3 regions of the Streptomyces sp. NPDC001339 genome follow, and region 2 is predicted to be linked to each of the others. Evidence: riboswitches for the same ligand, from Rfam matches in the RefSeq annotation. Region 2 holds a riboswitch; each other region holds the start of a gene.
The links. Region 2 has a riboswitch for thiamine pyrophosphate ahead of thiO (glycine oxidase ThiO). Riboswitches for the same ligand answer to the same signal wherever they lie in the genome.
Positions count from the first base shown of each region.

Region 1: another riboswitch for thiamine pyrophosphate. It lies ahead of ACFY12_RS00435 (thiamine ABC transporter substrate binding subunit); the one in region 2 lies ahead of thiO (glycine oxidase ThiO).
Region 3: another riboswitch for thiamine pyrophosphate. It lies ahead of thiC (phosphomethylpyrimidine synthase ThiC); the one in region 2 lies ahead of thiO (glycine oxidase ThiO).

Region 1 is NZ_JBIAWT010000001.1:102,945-113,422, reverse strand. Features, by position in the region: gene frr (ribosome recycling factor) at 1-365, shown strand, start outside; gene ACFY12_RS00445 (phosphatidate cytidylyltransferase) at 365-1,528, shown strand; gene rlmN (23S rRNA (adenine(2503)-C(2))-methyltransferase RlmN) at 1,702-2,814, shown strand; TPP riboswitch at 2,862-2,993, shown strand; gene ACFY12_RS00435 (thiamine ABC transporter substrate binding subunit) at 3,112-4,188, shown strand; gene ACFY12_RS00430 (ABC transporter permease) at 4,263-5,912, shown strand; gene ACFY12_RS00425 (ABC transporter ATP-binding protein) at 5,913-7,043, shown strand; gene ACFY12_RS00420 (hypothetical protein) at 7,048-8,019, opposite strand; gene ACFY12_RS00415 (hypothetical protein) at 8,223-9,401, opposite strand; gene ACFY12_RS00410 (ABC transporter ATP-binding protein) at 9,383-10,120, opposite strand.
Region 2 is NZ_JBIAWT010000007.1:321,514-331,991, reverse strand. Features, by position in the region: gene ACFY12_RS22380 (DUF4126 domain-containing protein) at 1-550, shown strand, start outside; gene ACFY12_RS22375 (phytoene desaturase family protein) at 709-2,238, shown strand; gene ACFY12_RS22370 (hypothetical protein) at 2,272-3,639, opposite strand; gene metF (methylenetetrahydrofolate reductase [NAD(P)H]) at 3,686-4,603, opposite strand; gene thiE (thiamine phosphate synthase) at 4,838-5,488, opposite strand; gene ACFY12_RS22355 (Rv2175c family DNA-binding protein) at 5,611-5,976, opposite strand; gene ACFY12_RS22350 (NAD(P)/FAD-dependent oxidoreductase) at 6,146-7,396, opposite strand; TPP riboswitch at 7,680-7,792, shown strand; gene thiO (glycine oxidase ThiO) at 7,886-9,106, shown strand; gene thiS (sulfur carrier protein ThiS) at 9,103-9,333, shown strand; gene ACFY12_RS22335 (thiazole synthase) at 9,343-10,227, shown strand; gene pknB (Stk1 family PASTA domain-containing Ser/Thr kinase) at 10,327-10,478, shown strand, end outside.
Region 3 is NZ_JBIAWT010000004.1:500,254-510,731, forward strand. Features, by position in the region: gene ACFY12_RS14445 (DUF5326 family protein) at 155-379, shown strand; gene ACFY12_RS14450 (SsgA family sporulation/cell division regulator) at 1,148-1,570, shown strand; gene ACFY12_RS14455 (YibE/F family protein) at 1,726-3,117, opposite strand; TPP riboswitch at 3,165-3,321, shown strand; gene thiC (phosphomethylpyrimidine synthase ThiC) at 3,316-5,112, shown strand; gene ACFY12_RS14465 (hypothetical protein) at 5,186-5,728, shown strand; gene ACFY12_RS14470 (hypothetical protein) at 5,776-6,678, opposite strand; gene ACFY12_RS14475 (metallophosphoesterase) at 6,904-8,028, opposite strand; gene ACFY12_RS14480 (LacI family DNA-binding transcriptional regulator) at 8,336-9,436, opposite strand; gene hisC (histidinol-phosphate transaminase) at 9,854-10,478, shown strand, end outside.

The DNA of each region.
Region 1 (10,478 bases), on a different contig from region 2:
CCGTGGTGACGCCGTTCGACAAGAGCGCGCTGCGCAACATCGAGCAGGCGATCCGCGACTCCGACCTCGGCGTCAACCCGAGCAACGACGGCAGCATCATCCGCGTGAACTTCCCCGAGCTCACCGAGGAGCGCCGCCGGGAGTTCATCAAGGTGGCCAAGAACAAGGCCGAGGACTCGAAGGTCTCGATCCGCAGCATCCGCCGCAAGGCCAAGGACGCCCTCGACAAGCTCGTCAAGGACAAGGAGTCCGGCGAGGACGAGGTCCGCCGGGCCGAGAAGGAGCTCGACGACACCACCGCGAAGTACGTCGCGCAGGTCGACGAGCTGCTCAAGCACAAGGAATCCGAGCTCCTCGAGGTCTGATGAACAAGTCATCCTGGGGGGCCTCGGCCGGTGCCGGTCGATGGGGACCGCCCGACCATGGACCGGCCTCCTCGCTTCGCGGGGTGGCGCCGCCCGCCTCGGCGGGTCCCGTGCACGACTGGGGCGGTGCGGCGCAGACTCGGCCCATGCCCATCGTGCCCGAGCCAGGCGGACACCAGGACGACGACCGGGAACATCGGGACATCCGGGATGACCGGGACCGCCCGGACGACCGGGGGGCTGCTCGACGGAGCGGCCCCCTGTTCCGCGATGAAGAGCCGCAGGAGCCCATGCCCACCTCTTTCCCCGGGTCCGACCGTCCGGCGGACGCAGCGAAGCCCCAGAAGAAGAGCGCGGGCCGCAATCTGCGGGCCGCGATAGGGGTCGGTGTCGGGCTCGGCGTGGTCATCCTCGCCTCGCTCTTCGTCTACAAGCCCGTCTTCATCGGCGTGATCGCGATCGCCGTCGTCGTCGGGCTGTGGGAGCTGACCTCGCGGCTGGCGGAGCGCAAGGACATCCGGGTTCCGCTGGTGCCGCTCGCGGTCGGCGGCACCGCCATGGTGATCGCCGGATATGTACGCGGCGCCGAGGGCGCCTGGGTGGCGATGGCGCTCACCGCACTCGCCGTCCTGGTGTGGCGGATGACCGAGGCCCCGGAGAACTATCTGCGGGACGTCACCGCCGGCGTCTTCTCGGCGTTCTACGTGCCGTTCCTGGCGACCTTCGTGGCGATGATGCTGGCCGCCGACGACGGGCCGTGGCGGGTGTTCATGTTCCTGCTGCTGACGGTCGTCAGCGACACCGGCGCGTACGCGGTCGGCTGGCGGTTCGGCAAGCACAAGCTCGCGCCGCGGATCAGCCCCGGCAAGACCCGCGAGGGGCTCGTCGGCGCGGTGCTCTTCGCGATGGCCGTCGGCGCGCCGTGCATGGAGTTCCTGATCACCGATGGCGCGTGGTGGCAGGGTCTGCTGCTCGGCCTCGCGGTCGCGACCAGCGCCACCCTCGGCGATCTCGGCGAATCCATGATCAAGCGCGATCTGGGCATCAAGGACATGGGCACCCTGCTGCCCGGCCATGGCGGGATCATGGACAGGCTGGATTCCCTGCTGCCGACGGCCCCGGTGGTGTGGCTGTTGTTTGTGATCTTCGTGGGGGCGGGCTGAACGGCCCCAGGTACCCTGGAAGGGCCCGTCGCCGTCGGCAGCGGGCCCTTTTCCGGCCCCGCCACCGCGCGGACGGCCCTGACCTGCGAGATCTCCGGGTTCCGGCATCGCCCTGCCCCCGGCTCCGCGACAGCGGAGATCATCCGCCCCCGTCGCAACGAGGAGTTCCGCCCATGGCACCGCCCGAACCCGGTGTGCTGACGTTCGTCGCCCCGCGCGGCGCCAAGAAGCCCCCTCGGCACCTCGCCGACCTCAGCCCCGCCGAACGCCGCGAGGCGGTGGCCGCGATCGGCGAGAAGCCGTTCCGCGCCAAGCAGCTCTCGCAGCACTACTTCGCCCGTTACGCACACGACCCGGCGCAGTGGACCGACATCCCGGCGGCGGCGCGCGAAAAGCTGGCGAGCGAACTGCTGCCGGACCTGATGAGCGTCGTACGCCACATCTCGTGCGACGACGACACCACCCGCAAGACCCTGTGGAAGCTGCACGACGGCACGCTCGTCGAGTCGGTGCTGATGCGCTACCCGGACCGGGTCACCATGTGCATCTCCTCGCAGGCCGGCTGCGGTATGAACTGCCCGTTCTGCGCCACAGGGCAGGCGGGGCTGGACCGCAACCTGTCCACCGCGGAGATCGTCCACCAGATCGTCGACGGGATGCGAGCGCTGCGCGACGGCGAGGTGCCGGGCGGTCCGGCGCGGCTGTCCAACATCGTCTTCATGGGGATGGGCGAGCCGCTCGCCAACTACAACAGGGTCGTCGGCGCGATCCGGCGGCTCACCGACCCCGAACCGGACGGACTGGGACTGTCCCAGCGGGGCATCACGGTCTCCACGGTCGGCCTCGTCCCGGCGATGCGACGGTTCGCGGACGAGGGCTTCAAGTGCCGGCTCGCGGTCTCGCTGCACGCACCGGACGACGAACTGCGCGACACCCTCGTGCCCGTCAACACGCGCTGGAAAGTGCGCGAGGTACTGGACGCGGCCTGGGAGTACGCCGAGAAGTCCGGGCGGCGCATCTCGGTCGAGTACGCCCTGATCCGGGACATCAACGACCAGGCGTGGCGCGGTGACCTGCTGGGACGGCTGCTCAAGGGCAACCGCGTCCATGTGAACCTCATTCCGCTGAACCCCACCCCGGGGTCGAAGTGGACCGCCTCGCGCCCCGAGGACGAGCGGGCGTTCGTGCGGGCCATCGAGGCGCACGGGGTGCCGGTGACCGTCCGTGACACCCGTGGTCAGGAGATCGACGGCGCCTGCGGGCAGCTGGCCGCCTCGGAGCGCTGACCACCCGCTGGTACGGTGTGGTCGAACACACGCACATTCCGAAACGCACATTCCGACAGGGGAGCGCCACAGCGCTGAGAGTGCGGAAGCGTCGTAGAGTCGTCGTAGCCCTACGGTGCCCGCAGACCCTTGAACCTCGCCCGGGTCATTCCGGGTAGGAAGTTCGGTCGTCAACTCATGCTGTTGCGCCCTGCCCGGAGTCCCCTCCGTATCCGTACGTCCCCGGGCGTACGGATGCCGTGAGCCGCGGACACCAGGCGGGGCCGCGTCTCTTCCTGGCCAGCCAGGAGGACATCAGTGAGCACCACCAGCAGGATCACCGCGACAGCCGTCGCCGCCGCGGTCGGTATGACCGCGCTCGCCGGATGCGGCGGCACGGGCGGGGAGAGCACGAACGCCAAGACCGTCACCCTCGTCAGCCATGACTCGTTCAATGCCTCCAAGTCCGTCCTCGCCGCCTTCGAGAAGGAGAGCGGCTACAAGGTGAAGGTCCTCAAGGGCGGCGACGCCGGCAAGGCCGTCAACCAGGCGATCCTGACCAAGGGGAACCCGCAGGGCGACGTCCTCTTCGGTATCGACAACACCCTCCTCTCCCGTGGTCTGAGCGCCGGCCTGTTCACCCCCTACAAAGCCAAGGGGCTGGACGACGTCCCCGAAGCGCTGCGGCTCGACCAGGACCAGAACCGCGTCACCCCCCTCGACTACGGCGACATCTGCGTCAACTACGACCGCGAGTACTTCACCCGGCACGGCATCGCGCCGCCGAAGAGCTTCGACGATCTCCTCAAGCCGCAGTACAAGGGGCTGCTCGTCACCGAGAACGCCGCGACCTCCTCACCGGGTCTCGCCTTCCAGCTCGCCACCGTCGCCGCCTATGGCAACGACGGCTGGCCGGACTACTGGAAGAAGCTCAGGGCCAACGGCGTCGAGGTCGTCGACGGCTGGGAGCAGGCCTACAACGAGCGGTTCTCGGGCTCCGCCGCCGGCAAGGGCAAGGGCGACAAGCCCCTGGTCGTCTCCTACGCCTCCAGCCCGCCCGTCGAGGTCCTCGGCAAGAAGCCCGCACCCAAGGAGTCCCCCGTCGGCGTCGCGACCGGCACCTGCTTCCGGCAGATCGAGTTCGGCGGGCTCCTGCGGGGCGCGAAGAACGAGAAGGGCGGCAAGGCGCTGCTGGACTTCCTCCTGAGCCGGCGGTTCCAGGAGGACGTGCCGCTCCAGATGTTCGTCAACCCGGCACGCCGGGACGCCAAGGTGCCGGAGCTGTTCACCAGGTACGGCGCGACGATCGACAAGCCGATGACCCTGGCCCCCGAGACGATCACCAAGAACCGTGAACGGTGGATCAAGCAGTGGTCCTCGCTCGTACTGAAGTGACGGAAACAACGGAAGCAACGGAAGCAACGGACGTAGCCGCCCCCCGGCGCCGGGGGGCCCTGCGGACCACGGCGGTGCGGCTCGGCCTGATGGCGGTGCCGCTCGCGTTCTTCGCGCTGTTCTTCGGCTATCCGGTCGGCGCGATCGTCGGACGGGGGCTCAAGGACGGCGGGCAGTGGCAGCTCGGCCGGTTCGGGGCGGTGCTCGGCGACCCGGACATCGCGCATGTGCTGTGGTTCACCTTCTGGCAGGCCGCCGCCTCGACCGCGCTGACCCTGCTGATCGCCCTGCCCGGCGCGTATGTCTTCGCCCGCTTCGACTTCCCCGGCAAACAGCTGCTGCGGGCGGTCGTGGCGGTCCCGTTCGTGCTGCCGACCGTCGTCGTCGGTTCCGCCTTCCTGGCGCTGGCCGGGCGGGGCGGACTCCTCGACGACCTGTGGGGCGTGCGCCTGGACACCTCGGTATGGGCGATCCTGCTGGCGCACGTCTTCTTCAACTACGCGGTGGTGGTACGCACCGTCGGCGGGCTGTGGGCGCAGCTCGACCCACGGCAGGAAGAGGCCGCGCGGGTGCTGGGCGCCGGATGGTTCACGGCCTGGCGGCGGGTGACCCTGCCCGCCCTGGGACCGGCCGTCGCCGCCGCCGCCCTGATGGTCTTCCTCTTCACCTTCACCTCCTTCGGGGTGGTGCAGATCCTCGGCGGCCCCGCCTTCTCCACACTCGAGGTGGAGATCTACCGGCAGACCGCGGACTTCCTGGACCTGCCGGCCGCCGCGGTCCTCACCCTGATCCAGTTCGCGGCGGTACTGGGCGTACTGGCGCTGCACGCCTGGACCGTGCGCCGCAGGGAATCCGCGCTGCGGCTGGTCGACGCCGCACGGACCGCGCACCGGCCGCGCGGCCGCGGCCAGTGGGCGCTGCTGTGGGGGACGCTCCTGGTCATCGCCCTGCTGCTGATCGCGCCGCTGGCCGTGCTCGTGGAACGGTCGTTCGCCGGCCCGGACGGCCACAGCGCGGTCTTCTACACCTCACTCGGCTCCGCCGCGAACTCCGACAGCACCTTCGCCGTCGCCCCCCTGGACGCCGTCGGGAACTCCCTCGCCTACGGGGCGGCCGCCACCGCGATCGCGCTGGTGGTGGGCGGACTGGCCGCCGCCGCGCTGACCGTCCGCACCCGCCCGGACGGGGGAGCGGCCGGCCGGCTCGTCCGCGGCTTCGACGCCCTGCTGATGCTGCCCCTCGGCGTCTCCGCGGTCACCGTCGGCTTCGGCTTCCTGATCACCCTCGACGAGCCGCCGCTGGACCTGCGCGCCTCGTGGTGGCTGGTCCCGCTCGCCCAGGCGCTGGTGGGGGTGCCCTTCGTGGTCCGGACGATGCTGCCGGTCCTGCGGGCCGTCGACGGGCGGCTGCGCGAGGCCGCCGCCGTACTCGGCGCCTCGCCGTGGCGGGTGTGGCGCGAGGTGGATCTGCCGATCGTGCGCCGGGCCGTGCTGATCGCGGCCGGTTTCGCCTTCGCCGTCTCGCTCGGCGAGTTCGGCGCGACGGTCTTCCTCGCCCGGCCCGACCGTCCGACACTCCCCGTGGCCGTGGCACGGCTGCTCGGGCGGGCCGGCGAGCTCAACTACGGCCAGGCGATGGCCCTTTCGACCCTCTTGATGGTGGTGTGCGCCGGCGCCCTGCTGGCTCTGGAGCGCGCCCGTACTCACCACTCCGGGGAGTTCTAGATGACGGCACAGAACGGCACCACGGCACGAGACGGCACCGCCGCGCAGGCCGGCACCGCGGCACAGGCCGGCACCACGCCGCAGGACGGCACCACCGCGCGGGAGCTGCTGCGGCTGGGCGGGGTGACCGTCCGCTTCGGCACGTCCGGGCGTCCCGCGCTGGACGCGGTGGACCTGGACGTCGCCGCACAGGAGATCGTGTGCGTCCTGGGGCCGTCCGGCAGCGGCAAGTCCACCCTGCTGAGAGTGGTGGCCGGTCTCCAGCAGGCCGATGCCGGACGGGTGTTGCTGGCGGGCCGGGACCAGTCGGCGGTGCCCGCGCACCGGCGCGGCGTCGGCCTGATGTTCCAGGACCACCAGCTCTTCCCGCAGCACGACGTCGCGGGCAATGTCGCCTTCGGGCTGCGGATGCGGCGCTCCTCGCGCGCCGAACGGGCGCGTACGGTCGCCGAGCTGCTGGACCTCGTCGGGCTGCCGGGTGCCCAACGCCGCGCCGTGGCCTCCCTGTCCGGCGGCGAACAGCAGCGGGTCGCCCTGGCCCGCGCCCTCGCCCCCCGCCCCCGTCTGCTGATGCTGGACGAACCGCTCGGCCAGCTCGACCGCGGCCTGCGGGAACGGCTCGTCGTCGAACTCCGGCGGCTCTTCCGGGAGTTGGGTACGACCGTGCTCGCCGTCACCCACGACCAGGGCGAGGCCTTCGCGCTCGCCGACCGGGTCGTGGTGATGAAGGACGGCCGGATCGCCCAGACCGGCACCCCGCTGGAGGTCTGGCAACGGCCGGCCACCGAGTTCGTCGCCCGCTTCCTCGGCTTCGACAATGTCGTCGAGGCGACGGTACGGGGCGAGGCCGCCGCCACTCCCTGGGGCACGGTACCGGTCCCGGGCGGCACCCCGGACGGGTCGTGCCGCCTGCTCGTCCGGCCGGCCGGGGTGCGTCTCACGCCCCCCGCCGAGGGCCTGCCCGGTACGGTCACGGCCCGCACCTTCCGTGGCACGCACGTCACCCTGCTGCTCCAGCCGGACAGCGGGCCGCAGCTGGAAGCGGCCTGCGCTTTGCGGGACGCCCCGGAGGTGGGGGAGCGGACGGGCATCGCCTTCACCGCCGAGGACGTCGTGGTGCTGGAGGCCTAGGGCCCTAGCGTCCCGTGTGCAGGGGCTGGGCGGCCGTCGCCTGCGCCCCGCCGGACTCGGGCGCTTCGGACTCCGGCGCTTCGGGTGATGCGTCCGCCTCCGGCCCCGGCTCCGGTTCGCCGAACCAGGCGACCGCGACCGCCCCGGCCACCGCCACCACGAAGCCCAGGACCGCGACCCAGGCGAAGCCCGGCCGGGACGCGTCACCGAGCCACAGCACCCCGAGCATGCCGGGGACCACGGTCTCGCCCACCACCAGCGCCGCCGTGGCGCCGTTCACCGAACCGATCTGCAGGGCGACGGTGTGCAGGTACATGCCCCCGATGCCCGCGACCAGAATCGCGTAGAGGGCGGGATCGCGGAGCAGCGTGCCCAGGTCGAACGGGGAGATGCCGTTGAGCACCCGGACTCCGACGCCGAGCGCGCCGAAGCCCAGACCGGAGAGCAGACCGGCCAGGATCGCGGCCCGTGCCCCCATGAGGCGCACGATCAGCGTGCCGCCTCCCATGAGCACGACGGCCGCGACGAGCAGCCACCAGTGCGTTTCGATCGGGGTGTGGCCGCTGCCCTCCGGACCGGCGGCCGTGGCGAGCAGCACCAGCGCCGAGCAGACCACGGCGATGGAGCCCCACTCGGCCCGGCTGAGCCGGATCCCGAGCAGCTTGATGCTGAGGACGGCGGTGATCACGAGGTTGGCACTGATCACGGTCTGGGAAAGGAACAGCGGCAGCAGCCGGGCCGCCCACGCGCCCAGCCCGAAGCCTATGAAGTCCAGCACCGTGCCCACCATGAACTCCCAGGTCACGGCGGCTTTCGCGGTGGAGGAGAGGCTGGGGCCGCCGTGCTGGGTGACACCGGTGGTGGAAGCCTTGGCCGCCTCCCGGCGGGCGGACTTGCGCGACCCCACCGCCTGCAGGACCGAACCTGTGCCGTAGCAGGCCGAGGCCGCCACAGCTGTCAGAAGGCCGATGATCACCAAGAGCTCCGTTCGCCCGTCGCCAGCATTACCTGTTCATTACCTGGCCTGGCAGACGCTCATTTCGGGACGGGAGTTGCCTCAGACGGGCAAACAACTCGTACAGCCGTGAGCGGAGTCTCCTCCGACTGTGAGCGGAGTCTCCTCCGGCCGTGAAACGGGGGCTCCTCCGGCCGTGAACGGGGGCTCCTCGCGGCGCCGGCTCAACGCGTCAGCGGAAGCGTCGCCATCTCGGCCACGGTCCAGGTCAGAGGAGCCATCACGATCACCAGGGACAGCACCCGCAGGGCCGCGGCTCCGCGGAGCACCGAGGCGGAGGCGCCCAGGCGGCGCAGGGCGGCGGTGGTGCGGGCGCGGGCCGCGCGGGACTCGACGGCCGCGGTGAGGGCGCTGGCAGTGACACAGGCGAGGACGACCGCCGCGCCGATGACGGTGAGCGGCCCGAACGGACGGGCGGGCGAGGCGTCGTAGATCTTCGCGGCGGCGTAGCCGGCGGCGGCGACCGCGCACAGCACGCCCAGCGGACGGCCCAGGCGGTGCGACTCCTCCTGGAGGACCCGCCCGGACAGCAGGCGCAGCGCACCGGGGCGTCCGGTGCACAGGAGGCGGCCGCACAGGTGCACCAGACCGGAACCGGCCAGGACGAGGCCGAAGACGGACAGGGCCCAGCCGGCCAGCACGCCCGGGGGGCTGCCGACCAGCCGGCCCGGCAGGGGCAGCAGCCCGCCGTGGGGCGCGGTGGCCGGACCGGCGTAGGCCTCGATCGCCAGGCCTGCCGCGGCCACCGCGATGCCCCACGGCAGGCCGGAGGGCGGGGCGGTCCGGGGGAGGGGCTCGGTTTCCGGGGCGCCGGTCTCGTCGTGGGGGCGGAGGGCGACGGCGGTCGCGGCGGCGGCGGTCAGCGGGACGAGCGCGAGCAGCATCAGGGCGCCGGCGAGCGGCAGCGGATGGCCGGCGCCGAGCTGATCGGAGCCGATACCGAAGGAACCGAAGGAAGCGCCGGCGGAGCCGCCGAGGTCGCCGCGGAGGCGGAAGAAGACGACCAGGGCGAGGACGGCGCCGAAGAGGCAGGTCAGCGCGGTGGAGGCGGTGGCCAGCAGCGTGAGCCGGAGGGGGCCCAGGCCGGCGGCGGTCATTCCGCGCTGCGGCCGGGCGGCGGGGTCCGTACGGGCCGTGGACACCGCGAACTGCGCAGTGGCGGCGAGCGGGGCGGCGCACCACAGGAGGCGCACCAGCGATTCATCGGCCGCGGCCGGGTGGCCGGCGGCGTGCCCGACGGTGGACAGCAGGAGGAAGCCGGTGCCGGCCGCCGCCGCGGCGACGCAGAGCCGGCGCAGCAGGACGACGGGGTGGGAGCCGCGGGCTAGACGGAGAGCGAGCACTCTGCCCTGCTTTCCTCATCGGAGGAGCCGGCGGCGGAGGTGACGGCCGACGGACGGCCGTCGAGGAGCGCGGCGGACCGGTCCGCGAGCGCGGCGGCCTCTGGGTCGTGCGTCGCCAGGACCACGGTGATCTGGTGCGAGCGGGCCGCGGTGGTGAGCGTCCGCAGTACCTGGGTGCCGTCGGTGCGGTGCAGCGGGGCGGTCGGCTCGTCCGCGAAGAGCACCTGCGGGGTGGTGGCGAGCGCGCGGGCGATGGCGACGCGCTGGCGCTGGGACTGGTCGAGCTGCCCGGGGCGGCGGCGGGCGCAGGTGCCGACGTCGAGGCGGTCCAGCCATTCCAGGGCGGTGTGTTTCGCGGTGCGGCTGCCGGTGCCGCGCAGCAGCAGCGGGAGCGCGGCGTTCTCCCAGACGGTGAGTTCGGGCACGAGGTGGGGTTCGGTGTCGATCCAGCCGAACCGGTCGAGGCGCAGCCGTTCTCGGCTGGGGGAGGAGAGCGTGTGCACGGGCGCGCTGTTGAACCACACCTCGCCCTCGGTGGCGACGAGCTGACCGGACAGGCACTTCAGCAGCGTGGTCTTGCCGCTGCCGCGCGGGCCCGTGACGGCGAGGATCTCGCCTTCGCGGACGCCGAGGGAGACCCCCGCGAGGGCGGTGGTACCGCCATACGTGTGGTGCAGGCCGCGGGCCCAGAGGACGTCGTTGTCGGGCGGGGCCACCATCTGCGCACCTCGTGATCGTTCGCATCGATTCGTTCCCCCAGGCGGGTGAACGACCATGGACGGTATCGGTCACTAGCACGGTAATTACTGGTGACCCCCGGTATTCGCCGCTTGGCAGCACAACGGCCCAGATTCACTCGTATGGCTTGAAGTGAGCGAACCCGGGCCGCCGGGGGACGAGTTGTACGTCAGCCGTGCACCGGCGAGGCGAAGACGAGGCGGACCGGCGCCGGAAGACGGCGTGGCCGTCAGAGCTCAGAACTCAGGGCTGAGAACTCAGAGCTCAGAGCTGAGAACTCAGGACTCAGAACTCAGAGCTCAGAACTCAGAACTCAGGACTCAGGACTCAGAACTCAGG
Region 2 (10,478 bases):
CTTCGGTGTGCTCGGCGCGACCGGTGTCAGCGATGAGGTACCGGCGGCGCTGCAGCGCCCCGATGTGCTGATCGTGGCCGGGGTGCTCTTCCTGTGCGAGGCGGTCGCCGACAAGATCCCGTACGTGGATTCGGTCTGGGACGCCGTGCACACGGTGATCCGGCCGGTCGCCGGCGGGGTGGTGGCGGCGCTGCTGGCCGGGCACCAGGGCTCGCTGCCCGAGCTGGCGGCGGGCGCGGTGGGCGGCTCCACGGCGCTGCTGAGCCACCTGGTCAAGGCGGGTACGCGGATCGCGGTGAACACCTCGCCGGAGCCGGCCAGCAACTTCGTGGTGAGCGTGCTGGAGGACCTGGGCGTCGCCGGGCTCATCGCCTTCGCGGTCTTCCACCCGGTGGCCGCCGCGGTCATCGCGGGCACGCTGCTGGCCGCCGGCATCACGCTGGTGATCGTGCTGTGGTCGCGGATCCGCCGGTACCTGCGGCGCCGGCGGGCGCGGCGGGCGGAGAAGCGGTCGGCCGCGGCCGGCGCCGTGGTCCCACCGACGGGCTGACGCGGTCCCACCGACGGGCCGACGCCGTACGCGCGGAGGGCTGACGCCGTACGCACGGCGGGCTGACGCCGTACGCGCGACGGGCCGGCGCGGTACGCACAGCGGTACCGGAGCAGGCCGGGCGGGCGTTGTCAGTGGCGCCGGATAAAGTCGCAGGCATGGCACGGATTGCGGTGATCGGCGCTGGGACGGGCGCCATGGCGGCCGCCGCCCGGCTGGCCGTCGCGGGCCACCGGGTGGCGGTGTTCGAGCGCGACGCGACGCACGGGGGCGGGGTACGGCGGCTGGCGCGGGACGGCTTCACCTTCGACACCGGCCCGGGTCTGCTGCATCTTCCGGCGGTGTACCGCGATCTGTTCGTCAAGACCGGCCGGGAGCCGCTGGAGAGCTGCGTCGAGATGTCGCAGGTCGATCCGGCGAGCCGTCATGTCTTCGCCGACGGGACGGCGGTCTCGCTGCCGAACGCCTCACGCGCCGGTGTCCTCGCGGCGCTGGACGAGGCGCTGGGCGCCGGTGCCGGTGAGCGCTGGAGCGCGCTGGTGGGCCGGGCCCGCGAGGCCTGGGACGCCACCCGCCGCCCGCTCCTGGAGGAGCCGCTGTGGCGGGACTGGCGGGTGCTGGGACGCGATCCGTATCCCGCGGTGCACCGGCGGCGCCCGCTGTTCGGCCGGAACAACCGGAACAAGCGGCCCACGACCGCCACCCTCGCCGAGGTCGCCCGCCGTGAGCTGGCCGACCCCCGGCTGGTGGCGCTGCTGGAGAGCCACGCGCTGGCGTACGGCTTCGACCCGCGCAGCGCCCCGGCGAGCGCCACGGTCCTGCCGTACATGGAGCAGACCTTCGGGAGCTGGTACGTCCGCGGCGGTATGCGGGCGCTGGCCGACGCGCTGTACGAGCGCTGCCTGGCCCGGAAGGTCGAGTTCGGCTTCGGTGCCGAGGTGACCGGGATCGTCGAGAAGGACGGCCGGGCGGCGGGCGTCGAACTGGCCGACGGCCGGGTCCATGAGGCGGAGTTCGTGGTCGCGGGGGTGGATCCGGCCCGGCTGCCGGCGCTCCTCGCGGGGCGGCAGCCGTACGGGGATGACGATGTGCGGCCGCAGGACGGGCCGGGCCAGGGGGCGGCGGGACGGCTCACGGTCTGTCTGGCGCTGCGCGGGGCCCGGGAGCCGGGTGCGGCGCATCGGACCATCGTCCATGCGGCGGACCGCGCGGCGGAGCTGGCGGGCGTGTTCGGGGACGGCCCCGGCCCACGGACGCCGTGCGCACGGCCGACGGTGACGGTGCTGCGCCCTGATGACCCCACCACCCGGCCCGACGAGGGCCATGAGGCCGTGACGCTGACCGCGACGGTGGCGCCGCACGGCCCGGTGGACTGGCGGAACACCGCCGCTGCCGAGGCGGCGGCGGGGCGGCTGGCCGAGGTCGCCGAGGCGGCCGTTCCGGGGCTGCGGGAACGGGTGCTGTGGCGGGCGGTCCTGCCGCCCGTGGACGGCGGTCCGGTGCCGGGTCCGGCGCTGGCGGGCCAGGACGGCCGCTTCCTGCGGCCCGGCAACCGCACGCGCATACCGGGGCTCTACGCGGTCGGCGGCCGGTCGCATCCGGGTGGCGGGCCGGCGCACGCGGGGATGTCCGGCACCCTGGTCGCGGGCCTGATCGTGAACGGTGACGACTGGCACGGCTCCACGTAGGTCAGCCCGCCCCGCACAGGGCGGCGGCCCGGCTCAGTAGCGGTACTGCTGCCCGTCGTAGCCCTGCTGCTGGTACGGCGGGTAGGGCGGCTGCTCGGGCGGGAGTTCACCATCGCGCTGCTGGGGGACATAGGGCCCGCCGGGCGGCGTCTCCCCGTATCCCGGGCCCGGGCCCGGGCTCTGGCCGAGCGGCCCGCCCTGGATGTCGTAGGGCTGCGCTCCGTAGGGCGCCTGGGCGTACGGGTCCGCGTACGGGTCCGGCTGGGCGTACGGATCCGGCTGGGCGTAGGGGCCCTGCTGCGCGTAGGCGTCGTACGGCGCGGCGTGCTGCTGGGTGCCGGTGTACGGGTCGGCGCAGGCCGACTGCTGGTCCCGGCCGTCGCCGTACGCCGCGTAGGGGTCGGCGTAAGCGTCCTGGCCGGCCGCGGCCCGGCCGTAACTCCCCCCGTAGGCATAGCCGTTACCGTCGCTGCCGACGCCGACGCCTGTGCTGTCCGCGGTACTGCCGGCGGTGCTGCCGTAGCCGTCATGGCCCGGATAGCCGGTCTGCGGGCTGCGGGCGTCGGCGCTGTATATGCCGTACTGGCCGGTCTCGTCGGGCAGTGGCTCCGGGGCGTAGACGGCGGTGGCGTCGGCCCGCGCGGGGGCGGTCCCGCTCGCGGTGGACAGTGCGTCGTAGGGCGGCATGGGAAAGGCCTGGGTGGCGAAGACGCTCTGGTCCTGCGGGTCCTGGTACGGGTCCTGGCCGCCGTAGGCACCGCCCGGCTGCTGGTCGCCGGGCTGGTGGCCGTAGGCGCCCTGACCGGCGTAGATGCCCTGGTCGCGGAAGCCACCGCCCTCGTCGTTCCCGAAGCCGCCGTCGTTCCGGAAGCCGCCGTCGTTCCGGAAGCCTCCGGTGCTCTCGAAGGTGTCCTGGCCGGCGGTGTCCTGCCCGAAAGCGTCCCGGCTGAAAGCTTCCTGCCCGAAAGCATCCCGGCTGAAAGCGTCTTGGCTGAAAGCGTCCTGGCCGCCCCCGTCGAGGCCCTGACCGGAGGCGCCAGCGGGCGCTTCGCCGGCCGCTACCGGCTCGACCTCGGACACCCGGAGGGTCGGTTCGGCGGCGGGCGGGCCGGACGGCCGGGCCCGGCGGCGCCGGCTCTCACCGGGTTTGCCGCCCAGGGCCCAGCCGGTGGTGAAGCCTCGCTTGAAGGAGAGCGTCACCAGGGTCTGGCCGGTGGCGAAGGCGATCAGGCCCACCCCGATCACGATCACCGAGGCGATGACGACACCGACGACCACACCGAGGAACCCGGTGAAGGCGAGCAGCCGCCAGCGCAGCCGGGCCTTGTACTGGAGCAGTACCTCCCCCAGCAGCCACAGGGCGACCAGGCCGAACGCGATATAGAGGATCGTCCAGCCCATATCCGCCCCTACTTCCGCGCTTCCGCCGCTCGCCGGCCAACCGTGATCAGGACCGCTGATGCAGGCCCAGATTCTTGTAGATCTCCAGGGTCGCCGTGGAGTGGTTCAGGGTAATGAAGTGCAACCCGGGAACGTCCTCGGCCATCAAACGCGCACACAGTTCTGTGGCGTACTCGATACCAATGGAGCGTACCGCCGCCGGATCGTCCTTGACGGCGAGGATCCGCTCGGCCAGCTCGGGCGGGAATGCGGCGTTGCTGAGCTGCGCGAACCGCTCGATCTGGCGCACGTTGGTGACCGGCATGATCTCCGGAATGATCGGTGTCGGGCAACCCGCGGCCCGGACCCGGTCCCGCAGCCGGAAGTAGTCCTCCGGGTAGAAGAACATCTGGGTGATCGCGAAGTCCGCACCGGCCCGGCACTTGTTGACGAAGTGGGCCACATCGGTGTCCCAGTCCGTCGAGCGCGGGTGCATCTCGGGGAAGGCGGCGACCCCGACGCAGAAGTCACCGGACTCCTTGATCAGCTCGACCAGGTCGGCGGCGTAGCCGAGGCCTTCGGGGTGTTTGACCCATTCGCCCATGGGGTCGCCGGGCGGGTCGCCGCGCAGCGCGAGCATATTGCGGATCCCGGCGTCGGCGTACTGGCCGATGATGTTGCGCAGTTCCGCTGTGGAGTGGTTGACCGCGGTCAGATGGGCGACCGGGGTGAGGGTGGTGTCGGTGGCGATGCGCTCGGTGGCGCGTACCGTGCCGTCACGGGAGGTGCCGCCGGCGCCGTACGTCACGGAGACGAAGGTCGGCGCGACGGCCTCGATCCGGCGAATGGCGTTCCACAGGGTCCGCTCACCCTTCTCGGTCTTCGGGGCGGCGAACTCGAATGAGTAGGACTGCTTGCCTGAGGCGAGCAGTTCGCGCACCGTGTGCGCGCGATCAGTCCTGGTGGAAGCTGTACCTAGGGCCATACCGGCAGGTTAACCAGCGGCCGGACACACACCAACCGTGTTCGACGTAATGCCTGGTTGGTCCGTTTCCCGTCCACGGATTGGACACCCCCCGGCACACGGGCCCGTCACCAGGCCAAACCCCTCTTCAGGGGCAGACGGCCATGCGGTGCGGCTGGCGCAGACGGCCATGCAGTGCGGCACGGTTCGGTGCAATACCGGGCGCAGTGCGGTACTAGGCATTACTAGGCGTTACTAGGCGTTCCAGGTGCGGATGCGCCGGGACAGGGCGGCGGCCGCGGCGCCCGGGTCGTCGGCTTCGGTGAGGGCGCGGACCACCACGACGCGGCGGGCACCGGCCTCCAGCACCTCGTCCAGATTGCCGGCGTCGATACCGCCGATGGCGAACCACGGGCGTTCGGAAGCGCGCTTCGCGGCGTAGCGGACCAGGTCGAGGCCGGGAGCGTGACGGCCCGGTTTGGTGGGCGTGGGCCAGCACGGGCCGGTGCAGAAGTAGTCCACTCCGGTGGCGGCGATCGCGGCGTCCACCTCGGCCTCGGCGTGGGTGGAGCGGCCTATGAGGACGTCCGGGCCGAGGAGGGCGCGGGCGGCCGGGACCGGCAGATCGCCCTGCCCGAGGTGCAGCACATCGCTGCCGATGGCGTGGGCGACGTCCGCGCGGTCGTTCACCGCGAGCAGGGTGCCGTGCCGGCGGCAGGCGTCCGCGAACACTTCCAGGTGCCTGAGCTCCTCGCCGGCCTCCATGCCCTTGTCGCGCAGCTGGACGATGTCCACGCCCGAGGAGAGCACCGCGTCCAGGAACTCCGGGAGGTCGCCCTGGGCCGTTCGCGCGTCCGTGCAGAGGTAGAGGCGGGCGTCGGACAGGGCCTGGCGTGCGGTGGTCATCGGGTGGAGTCCCCCCAGGTCGGGGGTGTACGGACCGGGCCTTCCGGTCCGTACACCCCTCGGATGTGGTCAAGCGTGGGTGGCGGTGCGGTCGCGGTCCTGAGTGCGCCGCACCGGGCGGGTCACACGGCGAGCGCCTGGGCCCGGCGCTTCACCTCCGTGCCGCGATTCTCGCGCAGCGCCTGCGCCGGGGTCCCGGGCAGGGTCTCATCCGCGGTGAACAGCCACTCCAGCATCTCCTCGTCGGTGAAGCCGTCGTCCTTGAGGAGCGTGAGGGTACCGACGAGGCCCTTGACCACCTTGTCGTCCTTGATGAAATCGGCGGGCACATGGAGCGCCCGGTTCTCGCCGCGGCGCACCGCGATGAGCTGGCCCTCCTTGACCAGCTGCCGCACGCGGGTCACCTCGACGCCGAGCCTCTCGGCGATGTCGGGGAGGGTGAGCCAGGCGGGGACGAGTCCATCGATCTTTGCGTCAATCTCGGTCACGGGACAAGCCTGCCACCTCGCACTGACAGTCGGTAGCCGGGCATCGCCATCAGGGGCGGTGGGCACCCCGGAGAGTGACGGCACCCCGCGGCGCGCCCGCCGCTACCAGGCGGCTACCGGACGCGCCGGACGGCTGCTGAACGGCCTCCTGCGGACGGCCTCCTGACGTCTACTGAACGGCGGCCTTCAGTGGTACGGCCGCGTTCGCCGCCCGCTCCCGGTCGAGGAGCGCGCCCCGCTCGATGAGCTTGCGGCCCTGGGCGAGGTCCCGCGGCCGCCCCACCGCCAGCAGCGCGACCAACCGTCCGCCCGCCCGTCGCCCGCCACCACCCCGATCCGACTGCGCTTCGCGCAGGCCCCCTTCGCTTCGGAGCCAGAGCACCGACCAGGCGGCGGTGTCCGGGTCGCCGCGCCGGACGAGTTCGTCGGCGTCACCGTGGTGGCCCGCGTACTGCACGAACCGGCCGAACTGCTCGGACCAGAAGTACGGCACCGGGTCGTAGACCACTCCCCCGGCCTCGCCCCGGGTGAGGCTCTCGGCAACTGCCCGGGGGCCCTGCAGGGCGTTGTCCCAGTGGTGGACCAGCAGGCGGGTGCCGTAACGGGCGGACGGGAAGGAAGCGCAGTCGCCGACCGCGTAGACATCGGCCACGGAGGTGCGCAGCCGCTCGTCGGCGAGCACGGAGCCGTCCTCGGGCGAGAGCTCCACGCCGGAGCCGGCCAGCCAGGCGGTGGCGGGCCGGGCGCCGATCCCGACGACCACGGCGTCGGCGGGCAGCGTGGTGCCGTCCGCGAGGGTGACCGCCCCGGTGGTGACGGAGGCGACCCGGGCCCCGGTGCGCAGCTCGGCTCCGGCGTCCGCGTACCAGGAGGTCATCCGGTCGGCGACCTCGGCGGGCAGCGCGCCGGCCAGCGGGCGGTCGGCGGCCTCGACGACGGTGACCGCGCAGCCGGTCTCGCGTGCCGCGGTGGCGAACTCGGCGCCGATCCAGCCGGCCCCGACGACCACGATGCGGCGCCGGGCGGCGAGCACCGGCCGCAGCCGCTCGGCGTCGTCGAGGGTGCGGAGCAGGTGGACGCCGGGCAGGCCCGCGCTGCCGGGCAGGGCGATCGGTTCGGCGCCGGTCGCGATCACCGCGTGGTCGTAGCGGACCGGGCCCTCGGTCGTCTCGACCCGGTGGTCGTCCGGCACCAGGGCGGTCACCCGGCAGCCGAGGCGGAGGTCGATGCCGAGCCCTGCGAAGTCCACGTCGAACGCGGAGCCGTCGGCCTTGCCCAGCAGCACCGACTTGGACAGCGGGGGCCGGTCGTAGGGCTGGTGGGGCTCGTCGCCGAACAGGGTGATCGCACCGCGCCAGCCCTGTTCGCGCAGGGCGACCGCGGTCTGCACACCCGCGATTCCGGCGCCGACGATCACCACCCGCGGCGGCTGGTCCGGGGACGGAGAGGACACGCTCCGCCCACTGCTCCGCTCGCCGCCCTGCCCGCTGCTCTGGTCGCTGTGTTGCTCGCTGCTCTGCTCGCTCACCCGATCACTCTAGGCCGGTGCGCCGAGCCGCTCACGTGGCACACAAGGAGATCTCTGACACACCGTCACTCTCCGTGTGCGGGGCGCGGAACCGTACCCCGCACGCCGGGGCGCCAGCACGCGCACCCGTACGTCGCCTTACGGCGCCTCGCACCCCCGTACTAGGGTGACGGGCACACGCACTCGCGGGAGCCCGGACGTACCGGGCTGAGAGGGAGGCTGGCCGGCCTCCGACCGTACGAACCTGATCCGGGTCATGCCGGCGAAGGGAGGGGCTGAACGCCCATGCATCCACCTGTACCTGAACCTGTACCCGTACCTGCTGTACCTGCCGTCACACCGTCTGCCGCACCCCCGCCCTCCGCTACCGGGCACCCCGATGTGCTCGTCATCGGGGGCGGCCTCATCGGCCTGGTCACCGCCTGGCGGGCGGCCGGCCGCGGACTGACCGTCGCACTGGCCGACCCCGCGCCCGGGGGCGGCGCGACCCATGTCGCGGCCGGGATGCTGGCCGCGGTCACCGAGCTCCACTACGGCGAGCAGACCCTGCTGGGCCTCAACCTCGCCTCGGCACGCCGCTACCCCCGGTTCGCCGAGGAGCTGGAGGAGGCGAGCGGGCAGCGGATCGGCTACCGGCGATGCGGCACCCTGGCCGTCGCGCTGGACGCCGACGACCGCGCCCACCTGCGCGAACTGCACGCCCTCCAGGTCCGCTCGGTCCTGGACTCGCAGTGGCTCACCGGCCGCGAGTGCCGCCGTCTGGAGCCGATGCTGGCCCCCGGCGTACGCGGCGGCCTGCGGGTCGACGGCGACCACCAGGCCGATCCGCGGCGGCTGGCGAGCGCCCTGCTGGCGGCCTGTGAGCGGGCCGGGGTGGTCTTCCACCGGAGCCCGGCCGAACGGCTGACGATCGACGGCGGCCGCGCCTCGGGCGCCCGGCTCGCCGACGGCACGCGGGTACCGGCCGGGCAGACCGTACTGGCCGCGGGGAGCCACAGCGGCCGGCTGGCCGGGGTACCCGAGGAGCTGCTGCCACCGGTGCGGCCGGTCAAGGGCCAGGTGCTGCGGCTGCGGCTGCCGGACGTGCCTCCCGGTTCCCCCGCCTTCCTGTCGCGCACCGTACGGGCCGTCGTCCGCGGCAACCCCGTCTACCTGGTGCCGAGGGAGAACGGCGAACTGGTCGTCGGGGCCACCAGCGAGGAGCTGGGCTGGGACACCACCGTCACCGCCGGCGGGGTCTACGAGCTGCTGCGGGACGCCCATGAGCTGGTCCCCGGCATCACCGAGCTGCCGCTCGTGGAGAGCTGCGCCGGGCTGCGCCCCGCCTCCCCCGACAACGCCCCGCTCCTCGGGCCGACCGAACTGCCCGGCCTCCACCTGGCCACCGGCCACTTCCGCAACGGTGTGCTGCTGACGCCGGTCACCGGTGAGGTGATGGCCGAGGTGCTGACCACCGGGAGCCTGCCCGAGGAGGCCCGTCCCTTCACCCCCGCGCGCTTCTCGCCCGCGTCCACGTCCCCCACACCCGAACCGCACGGGGGAACCCCCGTCACCGCTCCGGGGACCGAGCGCCCCCGCTTCCTGGAGGAGCAGTCCGTATGAGTCAGGGAAGTTCCCCCGCCCCCGCCCTGTCGGTGTCCGTCAACGGAGAGGCCCGGGAGATCCCCGGCGGGCTCACCCTCGACCGGCTCGTCGCGACCCTGTCCACGGCGCCCTCCGGGGTGGCCGCGGCGGTCAACGACGTCGTCGTACCGCGCACCCGGTGGTCCGCCACCCCACTCGGCGACGGCGACCGCGTCGAGGTGCTGACCGCGGTCCAGGGAGGCTGATCCACCGATATGTCCGATACGGCACTCTCCCGGGGAACGGCCTCCACGCCCTCCGGGCCCTCCGCAGCCTCCGCGCCTTCCACAGCCTCGGCGGCCTCGGCGGCCTCCGACACTCTCACCCTCGCCGACACGGTCTTCGGCTCCCGTCTGATCATGGGAACCGGTGGCGCGCCCAGCCTCGACGTCCTGGAGCGTGCGCTGATCGCCTCCGGCACGGAGCTGACGACGGTCGCCATGCGGCGGCTGGATCCGACCGTACGGGGCTCGGTGCTGTCCGTACTGGAACGGCACAAGATCCAGGTACTGCCCAACACCGCGGGCTGCTTCACGGCGGGCGAGGCGGTGCTCACCGCCCGGCTCGCCCGGGAGGCGCTCGGCACGGACTGGGTCAAGCTGGAGGTCGTCGCCGACGAGCACACCCTGCTGCCCGATCCGGTCGAGCTGCTGGACGCCGCCGAGACCCTGGTGGACGACGGTTTCACCGTCCTGCCCTATACGAACGACGATCCGGTGCTGGCCCGCAAGCTGGAGGACGTGGGCTGCGCCGCGATCATGCCGCTGGGCTCACCGATCGGCTCCGGCCTGGGCATCCGTAATCCGCACAACTTCCAGCTGATCACCGAACGGGCCGGCGTCCCGGTCATCCTGGACGCCGGCGCGGGCACCGCCTCGGACGCCGCCCTCGCCATGGAGCTCGGCTGCGCGGCGGTGATGCTGGCGTCCGCGGTGACCCGCGCGCAGGAACCGGAACTGATGGCCGCCGCGATGCGCCACGCGGTGACGGCCGGCCGCCTGGCACACCGGGCGGGGCGGATCCCCCGCCGCCATTTCGCGCTGGCGTCGTCGCCGACGGAGGGGGTGGCGGACCTCGACCCCGAGAGGCCTGCCTTTTAGCGCCTGCCTTCACGCCCGGCCGCCCTCCGCAGGCGGTGCCACCTCGGGCGCTACGGCACACCGACGACCTACGAAGAGACTCCCCTAGACTCCCCTTCCGTGGATACGACGCTCCGAGACCCCCTCGTAGGCCAGCTGCTCGACGGCCGGTACCGCGTCCAGGCGCGCATCGCCGCGGGCGGTATGGCCACGGTCTACCGGGCCGTGGACACCCGTCTCGACCGTGTGCTCGCGCTGAAGGTGATGCACCC
Region 3 (10,478 bases), on a different contig from region 2:
TAGCATCGTGGGTGATGGGAGAGCCGGAGGCGGCGAGGCGTCAGCGGCGCCGCGTGGAACGGCCGCCATCGGCGCGACAGAGAGCGCCGGCGACAGACAGCGCGGTACGGATACCGGCACAGACAGCGCGACACACAGAAAGCAGGGCAGAGCAGTGGCTGGTAAGGGGATAATCGCAGGGCTTCCGTGGTGGGTCACCTGGGTCGTGGTGCCCGTCATCCTGCTCGTGGTCTTCGGCGGAGTGCTCGCCACCGTGTTCGGCATCCTGATCGGTCTGTTGTTCAAGATCCTGATTGCCGCGGCCCTGATCGCCGGAGTCGTCTACCTCGTCCGCAGGGTCACCGGCTCGTCGTCGTCCTCGTCGAAGAGCGACTGGTAGGCGACCGGGGCGACCGGCCTGCCCCACGGCGCCGTCCACGCTCGCCGACGCGTGCACATGGCGGGTTGGCTCCTCCGGGTTCCGGCCGCCGTGTTCCGAACGGCGGAACCGAAGTGCGGAGCGGCGGGCGTTGGCAACGGCGAATGGTGAAGCCGCCTCTTGCCCCACCGTGATCGGCCGGGGTGGTGGCACTCCGGCTGCTGGAGCCAGCAGCTCGAGGCGATGGCTGCGCATCGGTGCTCCCTGGGCGGTCACCGATGAGCCGGAGCGGCCGTCGGTGGAGAAGCAGGCCGACTTTCGTACCGCGGCGCACGCTCATGCGATCGGGCAGTGTCTGGTCGCGCGGATTGACGAGGCATCAAGGAAGAGGAGCGTCGCGCGCGGCGCGCCATCCAGTCCATGGCACCCATCTCCACGCGTAGCGCGGGGGATCTGCTGCACCGCGTGGATACGGTCCGTCGCGGTCAGGTGGCCGTCGAGTATCAGGAATATGCCCTGGGGAACGGCGTGTTCGGCGGTCCCCCTCCAGGTCGGGGCGGCGGCCGCGACGTCGACGGTACCCCTTCGCGCCCATGAACTGCACCGATTGCGATCCGTTACGGAGTGACTACGCAAAATGACGGAGGTGATACTAACGACGCTCGGCTTCTCTATCAGTATCTGAAAACTCACTCCTTGTGATCTTTCTGCCTGTGGCAGACGATGGCGTCCACAGGGCTATGGGGGATGTTTCCCGGCCATCTCCGATCGAGTGCGGGGCAGTAGTAGATGACCGACACAGTTCAGGCAGAAGTGATCATGAGCTTCGTCGTCTCGGATGAGCTCGCGTTCCGGATTCCGGTGCAGCTGGACTTCGACAGCGCCGATCCGTACGCGGTCCGGCTCACCTTCGATCTGCCCGGCGATGCGCCAGTGACCTGGGCGTTCGGACGTGAGCTGCTCCTCGACGGGCTGAGTCGGCCGTCTGGTGAGGGCGATGTGCGCGTCGAACCGGCCTCCCCCGAGCACCTCAGCGATGTCCTCATCAGCCTTCAAGTGGGCATCGAGCGCGCCCTGTTCCGGGTCAGCGCGGCGCCGCTGGTGGCGTTCCTGGACCGCACGGACCGGCTCGTACCGCTGGGCAAGGAGGAGGTCTGCGACATGCTCGAGGCCGTCCTCGACCGGATCCTCACAGAGGCACCCGCCGGCTGACCCCGCCGGCTGACCCCGCCGGCTGACCCCGCCTCCTGCCGCACCGCTCCCTCTTGGGCCGCCCCGGGTGCGCCGGTCGTGCTTGACCTACCCGGGTACGCCCGTCATGCCCCGTACCCGGGTACTTCCGCCGTCTGCTGTGGGGTCCGTACGCCTCACCTCTTGCGCCGTCGGCCGCGCCCGCCCCGCCGCCGCGACCGGCCACCCGCCGCTCTCGCCTCCGGCCCCGCTCCCGTACCTCCCGACGCGTCCGGCGCGCCAAGCCGCTTGCGGTCCGCCGAGACGACCAGGGTCGCCAGCAGCGTCGTCAGGGGGACGGAGGCGACCAGGCCGATGCTGCCCACGAGCGTGCGGACGATCTCCTCCGCGACCACCTCACTCGAGGCGACGGTACCGACGCTGCTCTGTGCGATCGAGAACAGCAAAAGCAACGGCAGCGCGGCCCCCGCATAGGCCAGGACAAGGGTATTGACCACGGACGCGATATGGTCCCGGCCGATCCGCATCGCCGCTCCGTACAGCGCCCGCCGCCCGGCCGACGGATCCGCCTCCATCAGCTCCCACACCGCGGCGGTCTGGGTCACCGTCACATCGTCGAGCACGCCCAGTGACCCGATGATGATCCCCGCCAGCAGCAGGCCGCGGATCTCGAGGTTCGGGTACAGGCCGTGTACCAGGCTGGTCGTGTCGTCCGTTTCGCCGGTCAGCAGTGCCCAGTTGATGAACACCGAGCCGAGCAGCCCGATCAGCAGCAGCGAGGCCAGGGTGCCGAGCACCGCCACCGACGTACGGGCCGTCAGCCCATGGCACATGTACAGCGCGATCAGCATGATCGCGCTGCCCCCGACGACCGCCACCAGCAGCGGATTGGAGCCCTGCAGGATCGCCGGGAGGATGAACAGCGTCAGCACGAGGAAGCTGGCCGCCAGCGCCACCAGTGCGAGCACTCCGCGCAGCCGGCCGACGATCACGACCGCGAGAGCGAAGATCGCCGCCAGCACCCACATCGGAAGGGTCCGGTCGACATCGGTGACCGAGTACTGCAGCTCCTTCGGCGCTTTGGGCGAGTACGCCACCACCACCTCCTGCCCGGTCGTATAGCGCCGCAGGGCGTCCGGCGTCACCACCGTCTGGAAGGTCCGTCCGGCGTTCTCTCCCGTGGTGACCTTGATCGTCGCCTGCTGGCAGGGCTTGCCCTCGGCTGCTCGCCCGGCAGGTGGGTGCTGCCCGGGCGGCGCTGACGGCTCGGACGGCTGCTGTGCGTGGACGTCCGCGCAGTTCACCTCCACCACCTTGACGACCCTGGCCTGCTCCGTCGGTTGGTCGAAGCCGACGCCGGACGGTTTGTGCGGCGGTGCACCGCCCGGCCAGAGCACGACCAGTCCGACCGCCACCGCGGCCGCGAACGGGATCAGCACCGCCGCGATGACCTTGCGCAGATGCCGGGAAACAGGGGTGGCCGGGCCGTGCCCGTGTGTGTGGGAATGCGGGACGGAGTGGTGGTGCGACTCGTGAGGGCTCACGGCGAGATCATCGCAAGACTTCATGGGGCCCCCTGTTCACCCCGCCGCAGCGGCCGCTACCGTGGTGGCACCTTTGCAATCGCGGGAGCTCGGAGCACCGGGCTGAGAGGGCGCTGACCGCCATCCCAGCGATGTTTCACGTGAAACGTCGACGGATGGGAGCCGCTGCGTCGACCGCCGAACCTGTTACCGGGTAATGCCGGCGTAGGGAGTTGGGTCTTTATGACTCTGCAGGATGCACGCACGCCCACACACGACAACGGTGCCGGCGACAGCAACGAGCCGCGGATCGGCTGGCACAAGGGCTATGTCTCCGGATCGCGGCCGGATCTCAGGGTCCCGGTCCGGCGGGTGCACCTCACCAACGGCAAGGACGTGACGCTCTACGACACGTCCGGGCCGTACACCGACCCCGCCATCGAAACCGATGTCCGGCGTGGCCTCGCGCCGCTGAGGGAGAACTGGATCATCGCCCGCGGCGACACCGAGGAGTACCCGGGCCGCCCCATGCGGCCGGAGGATGACGGCCTCAAGCACACCTCACCGCGCGGCGGGCTCAAGAACCTCGACGCGGTCTTCCCCGGCCGCCCCCGCCAGCCGCGCCGCAGCCGTGACGGCGCTGTGGTCACGCAGCTCGCCTATGCGCGGCGCGGCGAGATCACTGCGGAGATGGAGTACGTCGCACTCCGCGAGAACGTCACGCCGGAGTTCGTCCGCGAGGAGATCGCGGCCGGGCGTGCGGTGCTGCCGGCCAACGTCAACCACCCGGAGATCGAGCCGATGATCATCGGCAAGAACTTCCTGGTGAAAGTGAACGCCAACATCGGGAATTCGGCGGTCACTTCCTCCATCGAGGAGGAGGTGGAGAAGATGACGTGGGCGACGCGCTGGGGCGCCGACACGGTCATGGACCTCTCCACGGGCCGCAACATCCACACCACCCGCGAGTGGGTGCTGCGCAACTCCCCCGTCCCGATCGGTACCGTCCCCCTCTACCAGGCGCTGGAGAAGGTCGACGGCAAGGCCGAGGAGCTGACCTGGGAGATCTACAAGGACACCGTCATCGAGCAGGCCGAACAGGGCGTCGACTACATGACGGTGCACGCCGGTGTGCTCCTGCGGTACGTACCGCTGACCGCCCGCCGCAAGACCGGCATCGTCTCCCGCGGTGGCTCGATCATGGCTGCCTGGTGCCTGGCGCACCACAAGGAGTCTTTCCTCTACACCCACTTCGAGGAGCTCTGCGAGATCCTCGCCGCGTACGACGTCACCTACTCGCTCGGTGACGGCCTGCGCCCCGGCTCCATCGCGGACGCCAACGACGAGGCGCAGTTCGCGGAGTTGAAGACGCTCGGCGAGCTGAACACCATCGCCAAGCGGCACGGTGTACAGACCATGATCGAGGGTCCGGGCCATGTCCCGATGCACAAGATCAAAGAAAACATCGACCTCCAGCAGGAGATCTGCGAAGAGGCCCCGTTCTATACGCTCGGCCCGCTGACCACCGACATCGCGCCCGCCTACGACCACATCACCTCCGGTATCGGCGCGGCGATGATCGCCTGGTGGGGCACGGCGATGCTCTGCTACGTCACGCCCAAGGAGCACCTGGGCCTCCCGGACCGCGACGACGTCAAGACCGGCGTCATCACCTACAAGATCGCGGCCCATGCGGCGGACCTGGCCAAGGGCCACGCCGGCGCCCAGGAATGGGACGACGCCCTCTCCGACGCCCGCTTCGAGTTCCGCTGGGAAGACCAGTTCAACCTGGCCCTGGACCCGGACACGGCTCGGGCCTTTCACGACGAGACGCTCCCCGCGGAGCCGGCGAAGACGGCCCACTTCTGCTCGATGTGCGGTCCGAAGTTCTGCTCGATGAAGATCAGCAGAAGCATCACAGAGCAGTTCGGCGGTGACGAGTCCGGCGCCACGGACGAGGAGATCGCTGACGGCATGCTCCAGAAGTCCAAGGAGTTCGCGGCCTCGGGCAACCGGGTGTACCTGCCGCTGGCGAACTGAGCCCGGCGAACGTACTGGCCCGCGACCTCACGGTGGAGGCACGGGCCGGTACGTCACCCTGAGCGGATGCCGGATGCCGGATGCCGGATGCCGGATGCCGGACGGCGACGCCGCTCCGGTCGTCCGCCGCGAGCATGGAGGGCTCCGGCGAGGGGAGAGCGAGGGCGCCTCGTCATGGGCCGAAAGGGCGGAATCCGGGACCGGCGCGGTCTCCGCGGGCGGCGCGGTGGAAGACCTTCCGGCGGCGGTACAGAGCCGTCGGCGGTGCGGAACCGCCCTGTTCGTGCTGTCCCGACCGGGAAAGGTAGAGATGATGCTGACGAAGAAACATGCTGCGGCGGTGCTCACGGCCGTGCTGGCGGTCGGCTGCGTGACCACCAGCGCATGGGCCGCGGACCCGCCCCGCCCGGAACCCAAGAAGAGCGCGCCCCGTCATACGGGCGATGTCTCCGAGTGCCCCGGCGGCGGCCCCCAGCAGCAGAGCGGCGATACTCCCATCCTCGGTGGACTGGTGACCGGCGGACTGCTCGGTGAGGCTTTCAGCAGGTCTCATCTTTGCAGGATCGAGGTCTCCGTGGTCGACCGCGAACCGGGGCGCGGCGACGTCCTCGCCTGACGAGTGGTTCGCCCGACCGCCATTGCGGCACGGCCTCCCCGGGGCGGCTATTCCGGGGTGTGGTCCGTCCCGCCGTGGTCCGGGCTGGTGAAGTCGGGGCTGGAGTAGTGCGGGCGGGAGGCCGATGAGCCGCGGTCGGGACTGGTGAATTCGGGACGGGTGTAGCCGAGGGTGGGGATGCGGCTCTCGGGGGCCGTGGTGCGGCGCGGGACGTAGCGGACGGGGTCGTCGTCCGAACCGGAGGGCCGGTTGCCGTCCGGCTCGGCCAGGGCCTCCCGGAGGAAGGGCAGCAGACCCCGTTCCAGGAGGGCGTGCCGCCAGGCCTCGCGGGCGGCGTCCAGCGCCTCGCCCCGCTCATCGGCTCCGGCGCTCTGCGCGGACGAGCCGTTGCGCAGCGCCGTGACGAGCACGCCGCCCATCGCGACGAGTGCCCCGGCGGCGGCGAAAGCCGCGAAGGTCCAGCCCACGCTGATCAGCGACTGTGCCAGGGAGCCATCGGGGCTGATCACGCGCAGGACGTAGCCGATGAGGAGAAAGAGCACGGCGGCGATACCGGCGAGGACCGGGGCGAGGACGCCGACCATCGCAGCCAGTCCGGCACCGGTGTTCTCCGCCTCGGCCACGGGGGGTCCGGTGGCCGGACCCTGTCCTTCGCCGGCCCCCTCGTCCGGTGCCGGGCCGTGCGCGCCGGTGCCGGACGGCCCGGACACCGGCGCGCGCGACGCGGCGCGCAGCTGTACGAAGCGCTGGTATTCGGCCGTGGCGCAGGCGGCGATGGCGGTGGTCGCGTTGAGCGCCATCGTGCGCAACTGCTCGGTGGTGAGGTGCTTTCCGGCGATGGCGCCGGGGTCGTCCGGGCGGTGTGCGGCGGTACGCAGCGCCTCATCAAGGAGCCGCGCGAACTCCGCGCGGTCCTCGTTCAGCAGGTGCGGAGCGCTGTTCATGTGCATCCCCCGATGCTCCGTAGAGCCGTACGGCCGGCATGGGCCGGGCGGTGGGCGGAAACGGAGGAGAGCCTGCTACGGATAGACAGATGGTAGAGCGCCTCCGGCATGGGGTGACAGAGAGTTTGCGGAAATTGAGTACTGCCGCGACCGGATTCCGCCCGTGCCGCCTCCCGTTTCCGACCTGACCGGCCACCCGCCGGCCTGCCTCCACACCCGTCCCCGGAACGCTCAGTCGGGTACGGGCAGTTGAACGACCAGCAGCTTTCCGGCCATGGTGATGCCGCCGTCCATGGCGATGGCCAGACCATCGGCGTAGACATGCGGACCGTCGACCGTGATGCCATCGCTCTCGTCGTCCTCCGTGCCGACCTCGCCCAGCAGATACGGGATCGGGCTGTGGCCATGGACGACGCGGTCGCCGCCGTATGTGTCCAGGAGCTCGCGGACGGCCTGGGCGCCGGAGGCCTCGTTACGGAAGGCGAAACGCTTGGTGAACTTGCGGAAGAGATCCCAGACTTCGTCGGCATCACTGCGGGTGAGGACCTCGTGCACGGTGTCGTTGACGGCCTCGATGGAATCGCCGTAGTCGAGGTAGGCGGTCGTGTCGGAGTGCACGAGCAGATGCCCGTCCTCCTCCATCACGGCGTCCAGCCGAGCCATCCACTGGAGGTGGTGGTCCTCCAGACGGTCCATGTCGTTCTTCTGGCCGCCGTTGAGGAGCCAGGCGGCCTGGAAGGAGGCGGTACCGGCACCGGACTGGACCGGGGTGTCGCCGAACCGCTTGGCGCCCAGCAGCAGCAGCTCGTGGTTGCCCATCAGGGCCTTGCAGTAGCCGCCGGCCGCCGCGGCCTGCGCGGACAGCTGCATGACCAGGTCGATCACGCCGATACCGTCCGGGCCGCGGTCGGTGAAGTCGCCGAGGAACCAGAGCCGGGTGTTGCCCGCCGCCCAGTTGCCGTCGGCGTCGATCAGGCCCTCGGCGGCAAGTGCCTCCCGCAGCTCGTCGTGGTAGCCGTGCACATCGCCGACGACGTACAGCGGGCCCGGTCCGTCGGCCGCGTGCGAGTCGGGTTCCGCTTCGGGGGCCGGGACGACGGCCGGGCGGTCGATGAGGGTGTCCGTACGGTCCGGGTCGACGACGGGGAGGTCACGAGCGGTCGGGGTGTAGTCCTCGGCCGGTGCTTGCGGGACGCCCTGCTCGGACCGAGTGGAGAGCTGGGGGAACATGGGCGGCGCGGGCGGGGGCTCGGCGGGCGCGTGGAGCGGAGGGCCGACGGGCGGGATGGGAGAACCGCCGGATGTGCCGGCGGGCGTTCCGGGCAGCGGAGCGGACTCCGGAGTCTGTCCCGCCATGGTCCACACCATGGGTCCCTGACTGGCCCCCTGAGTCATCGACCCCTCCACCGTCGCGCCGCCGTGCACCTCTCGGACCCGTGCCTGGTCGACGGCGGTCCGCGGTGTCGTCCGCCCATCATAGGAATGCCGGTCGCGGGTTGTGACGCACCCGGGGGTGATCAATACGGCGGGGCCCGGCATTCGCGGCTGTTTTCTCCCGGGATCACCCTGTTTTTTCCCGGCAGACGGGGGGCGCCCGGCGTCGGCCGGTACGCCCGTCCGTAGGTGACGTCCGTGGGTGACGTCCGTGGGTGTGACGGCAAGCTCAGTCGCCGGCGGGTCCCCGCGGCGGGCTGACGGTCGTCCTGGGGGAGCGCCGCTGGGATGAGGTCCGCACGATCAGATCGGTCGGTATCACCTGTTCGACGGGCCGCCCGTTGTCGAGCCCCTCGATGGCGTCGATGAGGATCTGGACGACGGCGGTGCCGATACGGCGCGGCTTGAGCGACAGGGTGGTGATGGATGGCTCGGTGTTCGCGTAGACCGTGGACTCGCTGCAGCAGACCAGCAGCAGGTCCTCCGGTACCCGCAGGCCGTAGCGCCGGGCGGCGGCGAGCAGATCGGTGCCGTTGGGGTCGAAGAGCCCGTAGACGGCGTCCGGCCGGTCCGGGCGGGCCAGCAGCCGGTCGGCGGCGACGGCGCCCGCGCACGGGTCATGTGCCGGGTAGGACTCGTACACCGGGTCCTGGCCGACCCGCTCGCACCAGCGCAGATAGGCGGTGGTCGACAGCCGGGTGTAGGTGTCGGTGGTGGTGCCCGTGAGCAGGCCGATACGGCGGGCGCCGGCGTCGGCGAGGTGGTCCAGCAGGCCGAGGACGGCGGCCTCGTGGTCGTTGTCGACCCAGCCGGTGACCGGCAGGGTGCCTCCGGGGCGGCCGTCGGAGACGACGGGGATGCCGTGCCGGACGAGTTCGGTGACGACGGGGTCGCCGTCCGCGGGATCGATCACGACGGTGCCGTCCAGCGCGACGTTGGACCACACGTCGTGGCGGGAGGTCGCGGGGAGGATGACCAGGGCGTACCCGCGGGCCAGCGCGGCGGAGGTGGCGGCTCTGGCCATCTCGGCGAAGTACGCGAACTCGGTGAAGGTGAAAGGTTCATCCCCGTACGTGGTCACGGTCAGGCCGAGGAGCCCCGACTTGCCGGTACGGAGCGTGCGGGCGGCCGCGGACGGGCGGTAGCCCAGCCGGTCGGCCACCTCGCGGACATGGCTACGGGTGGCATCCGGAAGCCGGCCCTTGCCGTTGAGCGCGTCGGAGACGGTCGTGATCGACACACCGGCTGCGGCGGCCACGTCCCGGATGCCCGCCCGTCCCAGTCGGCGACCGGTCGACCGGCTCACCTGATGCTTCCCTGCTGCTGTCATGGCGAGCCGATAGTAGGGCTCAATACGGCCATTCGCGGGGCTCGGCCGACGGCTGTAGGAAGGCACGTTTCTGCAAGGTGATCATGCGTCAATTGCCTGTGAAGTCAATAAAGTTGGTGATCGCGTGGATAGTTCAGGGGGATATTCGCCGCCTCTGCCTGCCGACAGGTTCAGGTCTCAAAGAGGTCTCAAGTCACCTTGACGAGGGATGCGCGCCACGGCGCGAGCCACCGGCGCGCACTCATCCGGGGGGCGCGCTCCGGAGGCCGTGCGCAGCGCCGCCCGGGCGGTGGGCGGCCGGGCGCGGGTGGGGTGCGGCGCCCGCACCGGCGACGACTGGGGCTGCCGTCGGACGGGGGAATCCTCATAAGGTGTGCAGTATTGGAGATGAGCGGGACGGTTCGAGGAGGACCAGCGGTGAGCGAGAAGACCCCGAAGCTGCGTGCTGCGCTGGACGGCATTCCCACCTACAAGCCGGGCAAGCCGGCGCCCGCCGGTGAGGCCGTCACCTACAAGCTGTCCTCCAACGAGAACCCGTATCCGCCGCTGCCCGGGGTCCTGGAGAGCGCGGTGACCGCCGCCGGTGAGTTCAATCGCTACCCGGACCTGGCGTGTACGGGCCTGATGGCGGAGCTGTCGGAGCACTTCTCGGTGCCGCTGGAGCATCTGGCGACCGGCACCGGATCGGTGGGTGTGGCCCAGCAGCTGGTCCAGTCGACGGCCGGACCGGGCGACGAAGTGATCTACGCCTGGCGGTCGTTCGAGGCGTACCCGATCATCACCCAGGTCTCCGGCGCCGCTTCCGTGCAGGTCCCGCTGACCTCCGATGAGGTGCACGACCTGGACGCGATGCTGGCCGCGGTCACCGACCGGACTCGGCTGATCTTCGTCTGCAACCCCAACAACCCGACCGGCACCGTCGTCCGCCGTGCGGAGCTGGAGTCCTTCCTGGACCGGGTGCCGGGCGATGTCCTGGTGGTGCTGGACGAGGCGTACCGCGAGTTCATATGTGACCCTGAGGTGCCGAACGGTATCGATCTGT